DNA from 3 places in the Permianibacter fluminis genome. Region 3 is predicted to be linked to each of the others. Evidence: predicted binding sites of a transcription regulator. Region 3 holds the regulator's gene; each other region holds the start of a gene.
What was found. Region 3 encodes sigma-54, which starts transcription at its own class of promoters, with help from an activator protein. Its sites were predicted from a motif close to ANTGGCATNNANNTTGCTNT; they were not measured.
Positions count from the first base shown of each region.

Region 1 (3,274 bases), on a different contig from region 3:
CGGCGTTGTTGTACACGCCACCTTGCGAGCTCTTCATGATCTCTTCGAGCGACTTGCCTTCAAAAGCGGTGCCCGGCACCAGCTTGTTCAGGTTGTCAACATAGGTCTGGTGGTGTTTGCCGTAATGGAAATTCAGGGTCTCTTCCGAGATATGCGGGGCCAGCGCGGTGCGGACGTAAGGCAGGGGAGGCAGTTCGAACGCCATGACGGGATCTCCAGCAGATAGCGTAAAAACGGCAATACCCCAAGCAAAACTAAGGGTAAGCCGGGGAAAAAAGGCTGCGCATCTTAAGGGAAGTACCGCGACGCGACAAATGAACCCTGTGCAAAACCTCATGCCGGAGCGCTAGAATCGGGCGGCTTCGACTTTGTGCGGGTACGCACATTCATTAAAACAGTCCCATCGCCTCGACTGGACGATCAATCGGGCGATCAACAAGAACAGGAGGGCATCATGGAGGCATTGTTTTCACACGCCGGCGCCGAAATCGGCTTGCGTTGGCTGCACTTTTTCTTCGGCGTGGTCTGGATCGGCACGCTGTATTACTTCAACTTCATTCAAGGCGAATTCTTCAAGGAAGCTGAGGCTGCCACCAAGAGCAACATGATCCAGAAGCAGTTGCCGCGGGCACTGAACTGGTTTCGCTTTGGCGCCTTGTGGACCTTCGTCAGCGGCGCGCTGATCCTGGCGCTGCGCGGTGCCAACATCACCGACACGCTGTTTTTCGGCGTGCTGCTCGGTACCCTGATGTTCCTGAACGTCTGGCTGATCATCTGGCCGAACCAGAAGATCGTCATCGCCTCGACTACGCAAGTGGCGCAGGGCGGCGCCGCCCTGCCGGAAGCCGCTGCCGCCGGCCCGAAAGCGCTGTTGGCTTCGCGCACCAACGTGATGTTCTCGCTGGCCATGCTGTTCTTCATGGGGGCTGGTGCCCACATGCCGTTCGGCATGTTTGACCTCGGCAGCATCAAGATTTGGATCGCCATTGCCCTGATCGGCGCGCTGGAAGTCAACGGCATTGCCGGCAAGCTCGGCCCGATGACGACCGTCAAAGGCGTGATCCACTGTGGCGTCGGTTTGACCCTGGTTTTGCTGGGGTTGATGGCCTTCCTGTAACCCGGGCAGGTCAGTTGGTGGTTCCGTGACAGGGAACCGGGAAAAGGGCTGCGTGGCAGCCCTTTTGTTTGGTCAGGACTCGGCGGGACCGGCTCGGGTACAATAGCCGCCATTCCTGTCGTCAGTGGAGCCAAGCGCCGTGGACACCCTCGAGAAAATCCAGAAACAACTCGCCGACAATACCGTCGTGCTGTACATGAAAGGTTCACCAAAGCTGCCGATGTGCGGCTTCTCGGCCCGCACCGCCGAAGCGGTGCTGCAATGCGGCCAGCCGTTCGCCTACGTTGATGTGATCGCCAACCCGGACATCCGCGCCGAGCTGCCGAAATTCGCCAACTGGCCGACCTTCCCGCAACTGTGGGTCAACGGTGAACTGATCGGCGGTTGCGACATCGTCACCGAGATGTTTGCCAAAGGCGAGCTGATGCCGCTGCTGAAAGACGCCACCGAAAAAGCGAAGGCAGCGAAAGGCGAAGCCTGAGCGTGGTACTTCGGTAGGGCCCATCATCATCAGGCTGCATTCGAAAAAGAGCAGGTAAAAAACCTGCTCTTTTTTTTGCCTTGGTGCTGCGGAGCCGCCGATACCTTGCGTGTCACGCTGGTAGAAAAAACGTGAAGCCATATCGGATTTTGATTCTTGGCGCATACGGCAATTTTGGTCGTCGGCTGAGTGCGCGGTTGGCGCGGGTGCCGGACCTGGAATTGCTGCTGGCTGGCCGCTCCGGTCAGAAAGCCGAGCAACTGGTGGCGACGCTGCGCACCGGTGGCGCAAGCGCGCACTGCACACCGCTGGTGATCGATGCCCAGTCCGCCACGCTGCCGGCTGAGCTGAAAGAGTCAGGCGCCCAGCTGCTGATTCATACCGGCGGCCCGTTTCAGGGGCAGGACTATCGCGTTGCCCGCGCCTGTCTCGCTGCCGGTCTGCATTACATCGATCTGGCTGATGGTCGCGATTTTGTCACAGGCATCAGCCAACTGGATGCGGAGGCGCGTGCGCAAGACCGAGTAGTCATCAGCGGCGCCAGTTCGGTACCGGGGCTTTCGTCGGCTGTCATGCAGGCATTGAGCGCTGATTTGGCGCAGGTGGATAGGATTGATATCGCCATCGCGCCCGGTAATCGTACCGAACGGGGCGAGGCGACTGTTGCCGCCATTTTGAGTTACGTCGGCAAACCGAGCCAGATCTGGCAAGGCGGGCGCTGGCGGACGGTGTATGGTTGGCAAAATCTGCATCGCCATTCCTTTCCTGCGCCCGTTGGCAGACGCTGGTTGGCACATTGCGACGTGCCCGATCTGAGTTTGTTTCCGGAGCATTATCGTGGCGTGCAATCGGTGCAATTTTCAGCGGGGCTCGAACTGTCATTTCTGCATCTGGGCTTGTACGGATTGTCGTGGCTACGGCGATTGGGTTGGGTGCGAGATTGGTCACGCCATGCCGGCCGCCTGGCCCGAATGAGTCGCTGGTTCGAACGGTTTGGCTCTGATTCCGGCGGTATGGTCGTGACCGTGGCCGGGCGTGATCACGCGCAGCAAGTGCGTTGCCAGCAATGGCAGTTGCTGGCTGGCAGTGGCGACGGCCCGTTTGTGCCGACCATCGCTGCCGCCGTTCTTGCGAAAAAACTTGCCAGCGGTGCCGCCATGATCAGCGGCGCCCGGCCGTGTCTGGAGCAATTTACCTTGGCGGAGTTTGTTGCCGAAGCCCGCGATCTGGATATTCATTTCCGTTGCGATGAGCGGCCCACTCATGACTGATTCATCACTGCCGCCGTCGCTGTATCAACGTATTCTGGCCGAACGTTATGCCAAGTTGCCGGTTGCTGTGCAGGCAATGCATGGGCCACTGCTACAAGGTGAGCGGTGCGTGACAGGCCGCTGCCAGATCCGTGGCGCGCGACATCCCTTGGCCTGGTTGTGCGCTCGATTGGCAGGCTTGCCACGCGCACAGGATGAGGTTCCGGTGACGGTTGTTTTTCGCGCCGATAATCATGCTGAGCTATGGCTGCGGCGCTTTGGTCCCCAGCGCATGCGGTCCCGGCAATGGCAGCATCAGTCGCAGCTGATGGAGCGCGTTGGTCCGACCCGGTTTGTTTTTGATATTGAGACGGACAACGCCGGCTTGCAGCTACGACTGCGCGAGTTCTTCATTCTTGGTGTGCC
Region 1 is NZ_JABMEG010000001.1:2,114,176-2,117,449, forward strand. Features, by position in the region: gene HPT27_RS09150 (superoxide dismutase) at 1-205, opposite strand, end outside; gene HPT27_RS09155 (urate hydroxylase PuuD) at 455-1,117, shown strand; gene grxD (Grx4 family monothiol glutaredoxin) at 1,257-1,598, shown strand; gene HPT27_RS09165 (saccharopine dehydrogenase family protein) at 1,730-2,869, shown strand; gene HPT27_RS09170 (DUF4166 domain-containing protein) at 2,862-3,274, shown strand, end outside.
Region 1: a site for sigma-54 is predicted at 1,649-1,668, ahead of HPT27_RS09165 (saccharopine dehydrogenase family protein). Genes of this name have one in related genera too.

Region 2 (3,274 bases), on a different contig from region 3:
CCAATGCCGGACTCATGCGGGGCTGCGCTCGGAGGCTTGATTGTCTTTGAACATGTCGACTGCCTGTGGCCGAATGCCATCCCAACCTTCCTTGATGGTCTTCATCAGATGGATGACTTCATCCAGCCCCGAGGCATCATTGTTGGCGCTCGCCTGCGCCAGGCGTATGGTCATGTATTCGTACAGGGCATTCAGTGTTTGGGCGATTTCACCGCCTTTTTGCAGATCCAGACTGGCTTGCAGGCCGCCGATGATCGAAATGGCCCAGCTGACGTTTTCGCCTTTTTTGGCGACGTCGCGGCGTTCGATCATTGCTTTGGCGACGACCAGTTTGGCCAGCGCACCGTCGATCAGCATCTGAATCAGTCGATGGGGATCGGCGGATTCGGTTTCCGAACTGGCGCTGATTTTGGCGTACTGCTTGGCGTATTGCATGGACATGAAAACGATCTCCAAACGACGGTAATGGCGTAGCGAGTGCCTGAAAGCCTGACTATTTCTTGGAACCGGTAGACATGCTTGCCAGGTTCTGGCTGATAAAGGTGGACGTTCCGTTGAACTGGGCAACCAGCGCATCCAGCGCGCCATACTGAGCGCGCAAACGGGTTTCGATTTTTTCCAGCCGCAGCGACAGCGAGTCGCGCTGGCCGGCAATTCGTTGCAGATCCTGGTTCAGTGTGGTGGTGCGGCTTTGCAGCGCGCCGTTCGATCCGGTCTGCGAATCGATATAGCTGATGGTGCGCTGGGCGAGGCCATCCGTTGCACTGAATAGCGAGACAATCTTGTCAAAGCCGCTACTCAGCGCTGTATCCAGTTTGCTGCTGTTCAATTCCAGCGTGCCGGTTCTGGATGTCGTCACGCCGATAGCGGCCAAGCTACCAAATTCGCTATCGACACTGCTGACCGAACCGGTCAACAGATTGCGCAGCCGCTGGGTGATGCTGCGGGCTGAGCTGTCGGCGGCCAATGGACCTTCGGCGCCTTTGACGTTGCTGGTCAGTTTACTGATCTCGGAAAAGGCGCTGTTATAGGCCTTGACGAATTCTTCCACCGCTTTTTTCACTGCCGATTTGTCCTCGGCAATGGTCACTTCGGTAGTTTCCGCTGCGGTGTTGGTTTTCAGCGCCGTGATGGTGATGCCTTCGACCGCCGTACTGTAGGTGTTGCTGGTGCCGGTAACGACATTGCCGTTGATCTTGATTTGGCCATTGGCGGCCGCCTGCGTCGAGCTCATGCCGGTCGAGATGGAGTTCAGCGCGGCATTGGTATTGGTGACGACCAGATCTTTGCCGGTGCCGGTAATCTTGGAGTTGAAAACCAGTTTGGTGCCAGCGTCGGTCGTCGTGATGGTCGCAGTGACACCAAAATTGCCCGTCGCATTGTTAATCTTGTTGCGGATCTGGGTCAGGGTGTCAGTTGCGGAAACTGCAACCGAGAAGGTATTGCCGCCAGCAGAAAAATCGAGCGAACCATCGCCAAAGGTTGCGCTGGAACCGCCGGCTATGACCCCGGATTCGAGCTTGCTGCCGGTCGCCAAGGAAACGACTTCCACCGAAAAGCTGGTGCTGCTGGCTGTTTCACCCGGAGTGACCGTGACGTAACCACTCTGCGACAGAGAGGTGGTGCGGAGTTTGAAATCGGAGGCTGAGTCGAGCTTTTGCAGCGCGGTTTTCAGCGTGCCAAGAATGGATGACAGCGAACCGATACCGGTCAGCGTCGTGGTGGTCTGGGCTTCTTGCCGGTTCAGTCGCTGCTCGACTGGCGCGCGCTCGGCGTTGACCAAGGCCTTGATGATCGAATCGACATCGAGGCCAGAGCCGGAACCTGCAGCAGATATGAGTCCCATGGAACCACTCCTGTATCGTGTCGGTGTCGGCCCGGATGCGGCCGTAACGCACTATCACTACACGCATTCAGGCAAAGCGAGAGCAACCCCCATGCCAAGCCATCATCAGGATGGCTGGCAATGGCCGCTGCTGTTCCAGACAGCAGCCGGCACACCCTACATCCCTGCAGGGCGGAGACTGAGCTTGACTGTCAAACCTCAGCGCGCAACAACAACCCTTTACTATCGACCTGACCTTCGCTGGCGGCCGCAAAATAGCGGGCCAGTTGCAGCAATTCTTCCGACGGGATCTGGCGGATAACTTCATCCGTTTCCCGGTCGCGAACCGTGATTACCGTGATTCCGGTGTCGTCATCGACATCAAAGCGCAGGCTGCGACGGACGCTCTGGGCATTCTGGTTGAGTTCTTCAACCTTGGCCCGCAGCGCTTCCACTTCGGCCTTGCTTTGCTGTTCCAGACGTCGGGCCGTCGTTTGTTCTTCGGCAGCCGGTTTGGCCTGAATCTCGGATTGCGCGACTGGCGCGGCAACTTCTTGCCGGGCGGCAGGGCGCAAGCTCACCACATTGTTGCCGTTGGCAGGCGTAGCGATGTTGACGGGCACGCGGGGTCCACCAGTCAGACTGAGATCAGTTGACATGGTCGTCTCCTGCAACTGCTGCCGCACTTGTCAGTGCAGCGTGTCGCAAAGGGCTTACAACGTTTGCGACCGCACCGAAGGCTACGGTCTTTCGACCGTAGCCAGTGTGCGCCCGTGGGGAGCGGCGGTTCATCATTGCCGTTCCTTATCCGCCACTTACTGCAGCAGCGACAGTACGCTTTGCGGCGAGGCGTTGGCTTGCGCCAGAATCGCTAGGCCCGCCTGTTGCAGCACCTGGTTTTTGGTCAGGTTGGCTGTTTCGGCAGCAAAGTCAGTGTCACGGATGCGTGAGCGCGAGGCCGACAGGTTCTCGATCGCGCTGCCCAGGTTGGCGATGGTGCTTTGCAGACGGTTTTGCACGGCACCGAGTGCGGCGCGTGAGCTGTCAACAAAGGAGGTCGCGTCATCCAGGATCTTCAGCGCTTGTTGGGCGCCAATCGCAGTCGAAATATCGACGGTGGTGACATCATCAAGCGCACCGCTGTTGACGGTCGTGGTGCCGTCAATCGTCGCCGCACTGGCAGTGCTGGTGAACGACTTGGCGCTGTTCAGGGCAACGGTACCGATGGCGCGCATCGCATCATCAGCTGCTTCGGTCAGGATGTCGGTCGAGGCCGCCAAGGCGTTCTGACCGGTGTAATCATAACCCTGCACCGTGATTTGGCTGGTGTTGGTGATGCTGTTCAGGTTGTCGATGGTGATGTCATCGCCTGCTTCGCTGGTCAGAATGATTTCCGAACCGGACACTTTTGCGGTCAGACCGGTCTTGCCGGCTTCGGCGTTGATCGCG
Region 2 is NZ_JABMEG010000001.1:3,108,698-3,111,971, reverse strand. Features, by position in the region: gene HPT27_RS13535 (hypothetical protein) at 1-16, opposite strand, end outside; gene fliS (flagellar export chaperone FliS) at 13-441, opposite strand; gene fliD (flagellar filament capping protein FliD) at 494-1,846, opposite strand; gene HPT27_RS13520 (flagellar protein FlaG) at 2,038-2,484, opposite strand; gene HPT27_RS13515 (flagellin N-terminal helical domain-containing protein) at 2,641-3,274, opposite strand, start outside.
Region 2: a site for sigma-54 is predicted at 1,926-1,945, ahead of fliD (flagellar filament capping protein FliD). Genes of this name have one in related genera too.

Region 3 (3,274 bases):
CTATCTGGGCAGCAAGGAATATCTCTACCTTGAAGGCAGTGCCAAGCTGATTCAGGGCAAGACCACCTTCGAGCACAGCGTCATTGAATACGATGGCCAGCGCAAACTGACCACCGCGCCCAAACGTGATGGCGAGCAGGTCAAGATCACCCGGGTGCAGGAAAATGTCGCGCCAAAAACCGACACTGCGACAAAGGATCAACCGAAAAAGGATAACCCGTGAGCAGTACGCTACTGGTGCAGCATTTGGCCAAAGCTTACAAAGGCCGACAAGTTGTCAAAGATGTTTCACTGACGGTTCGTCAAGGCGAAATCGTCGGTTTGCTGGGGCCAAACGGGGCCGGTAAAACCACCTCGTTCTACATGATCATCGGTCTGGTCAATGCCGATGCCGGCAGCATCCAGATTGACGACGAGGACTTGTCCGGCGAGCCGATGCATGTGCGCGCGCGCAAGGGCATTGGCTATTTGCCGCAGGAAGCCTCGGTGTTTCGCAAGCTCAGCGTAGCCGACAATATTCTCGGCATTCTGGAACTGAATCCGGCATTGACCGATGCGGATAGGCAGCAGAAGCTGGAGGCCTTGCTGGACGAGTTTCACATCGGACATTTGCGCAAAAGTCTGGGCATGGCATTATCGGGCGGTGAACGCCGCCGCGTCGAAATTGCCCGGGCGCTGGCCGCCGAGCCGCGCTTCATTTTGCTTGACGAACCGTTCGCCGGTGTCGACCCGATCTCGGTGCTGGAAATCAAGCGCATCATCCAGCACCTGCGCGATCGGGGCCTCGGCATTCTGATTACCGATCACAATGTCCGTGAAACCTTGACGGTTTGTGAACGCGCGTACATTGTCAGCGAAGGCCGACTGATTGCCGATGGCGCACCGGAAGCGATTCTGGCCAACCAGCAGGTCCGGCAAGTGTATCTGGGAGAACATTTCACGCTGTAAGCCGATCAGATTCTGCAGATTGGTTTATAGTGAAGTTAAGGGCGCCGCGACCACAGACGGCACTGACATGGTAGTCAAACCAGAAGAATGAAACCCTCACTCCAACTACGCATCAGCCAACAGCTTACGATGACGCCGCAATTGCAGCAGGCGATCAAGCTGTTGCAGCTGTCCAGTCTGGAGTTGCAGACCGAAATCCAGCAGGCGCTGGACTCCAATCCCATGCTCGAAGTCAGTGAGCCGGGTGACGAAGCCGACGACGGCTTCGAGGCGGTCGAGCAAGAACAAGCCAGCGAACGCGATCAGAATGAAAGCGCCGCCGATCGCGCTGACAGCGAGGCCGAATTCAGCGGTACCGACTTTTCCGACAGCAATTATGCCGATTCGGACTATGCCGACAGCCGCGCCGGCGAGAGCGACTTTGGCGAGCCGGAATTTTCCAGCAGCGCCAGCGGTAGCGAAGCTGATCGTGAATTGGGGGCTGACGAGCACACACCTGACACCAGCGAAGCTTTGCAACAGCAAGATCTGAATGCGGAATTGCCGGTCGATGCCCAGTGGGAAGATTGGGACTTCAGTTCGCCTGCCGGTGGCAGCGGCAATCGGGAAGGCGATGACGATTACGAATTCCAGGGCGAGACCCGGGAAAGTCTGCATGACCATTTGCGCTGGCAACTGAATCTGACCCCGTTCAGCGACACCGATCGCGCGATCGCCGAAGCCATTATCGACGCCATTGATGACGACGGCTATTTGCGCACCAGCTGCCCGGATCTCTACGAAAGCCTGAATGAAGAAGGCAATCTCGATCTGGACGAAGTCGAAGCCGTGCTGCGGCGCCTGCAGCAATTTGATCCGCCTGGGGTCGCTGCCCGCGATTTGCGCGAGTGTCTGCTGTTGCAGCTGCGGCAGGCCCGCAACGGCAATGATCGGATAAGCCAAGCTGAGCTGATCGTCCGCGACTATTTGCCGTTGCTGGCCGCGCGCGATTTCAAAACCCTGATGCGGAAAACCCGGCTCAGCGAAGATCAGCTGCGTGACGCCATTGCCGCGATACAGCGGTTGAATCCGCGGCCCGGTAGCGCGATGACCCAGAACGCTGCCGAATACGTCACCCCGGATGTCATTGTCAGCAAGAAACGCAATCGCTGGACGGTGGAGCTGAATCCGGAAATTGCGCCACGGCTGCGAATCAACTCCAGTTACGCCAGCCTCATCCAGCGCACCCGCACCGCCGCCGACAACAGCTTCTTGCGCAACCATCTGCAGGAAGCCAAATGGTTCATCAAGAGCCTGCAAAGCCGCAACGAGACGCTGCTGAAAGTCGCGACCTCGATCGTCGAGCAGCAGATTGGTTTCTTCGAGCATGGCGAAGAAGCGATGAAACCGATGGTGCTGGCCGATATCGCCGAGCTGCTTGGCATGCACGAGTCGACCATTTCGCGGGTGACCACCCAGAAATACATGCACACCCCACGCGGCATTTTTGAACTGAAATATTTTTTCTCCAGCCATCTGGCAACCACCGCCGGCGGCGAAGCTTCGAGCACCGCCATCCGCGCCCGTATCCGCAAACTGATCGATTCTGAGGAGGCCAACAAACCCCTGAGTGACAGTCAAATTGCCCAGATTCTGGCGAAGGACGGCATTGTCGTGGCACGGCGCACGGTCGCGAAGTACCGCGAAGCCATGTCCATACCGCCATCCAGCGAACGCAAGACGCTGGGCTGAGCCCGACCGACGTATTGGTCAGGCAACAAGTGTTTAGCAAGCGAGTCTGAGTAGCGACTCAGAAAAGAGGGTCTGGAGCGACACTCCAGAAATAGGTTCCACACCAGGCGCGGCAAGGTTGGCTGGCGTTGGGGTGGGAAAGCAGAACCGGGTTTGACCGGTGTCAACGGGACCAGCTTGAAAAGCCGGCCACCATGCACCATGTTGTAAGTGCAGCCATGATGAGGGAACCGCCGCTGCCAGCGACGACCTTTGATCTGGCGCCGAAAGAGGAAGCCACTATGCAAATCAACCTGACCGGCCACCATGTCGAGATCACTGACGCTCTGCGCAGCTTCGTCAATGACAAATTCGAGCGGCTAAACCGCCATTTTGATCACATCAATAACGTCCATGTCATTCTGAGTGTGGAAAAACTGCGTCAGAAAGCCGAAGCCAAACTGCACGTCAACGGCGGCGAAATCTTCGCTGACTGTGAAGACGGCGACATGTATGCCGCCATTGATTTGCTGATGGACAAACTCGACCGTCAGGTCAAAAAGCACAAGGAAATGCTGCGCGGCCATTGAGCCCCACGCCTCAAGTCCTTGTTTTC
Region 3 is NZ_JABMEG010000003.1:106,627-109,900, reverse strand. Features, by position in the region: gene HPT27_RS18565 (LptA/OstA family protein) at 1-223, shown strand, start outside; gene lptB (LPS export ABC transporter ATP-binding protein) at 220-948, shown strand; gene HPT27_RS18555 (RNA polymerase factor sigma-54) at 1,036-2,679, shown strand; gene hpf (ribosome hibernation promoting factor) at 2,961-3,248, shown strand.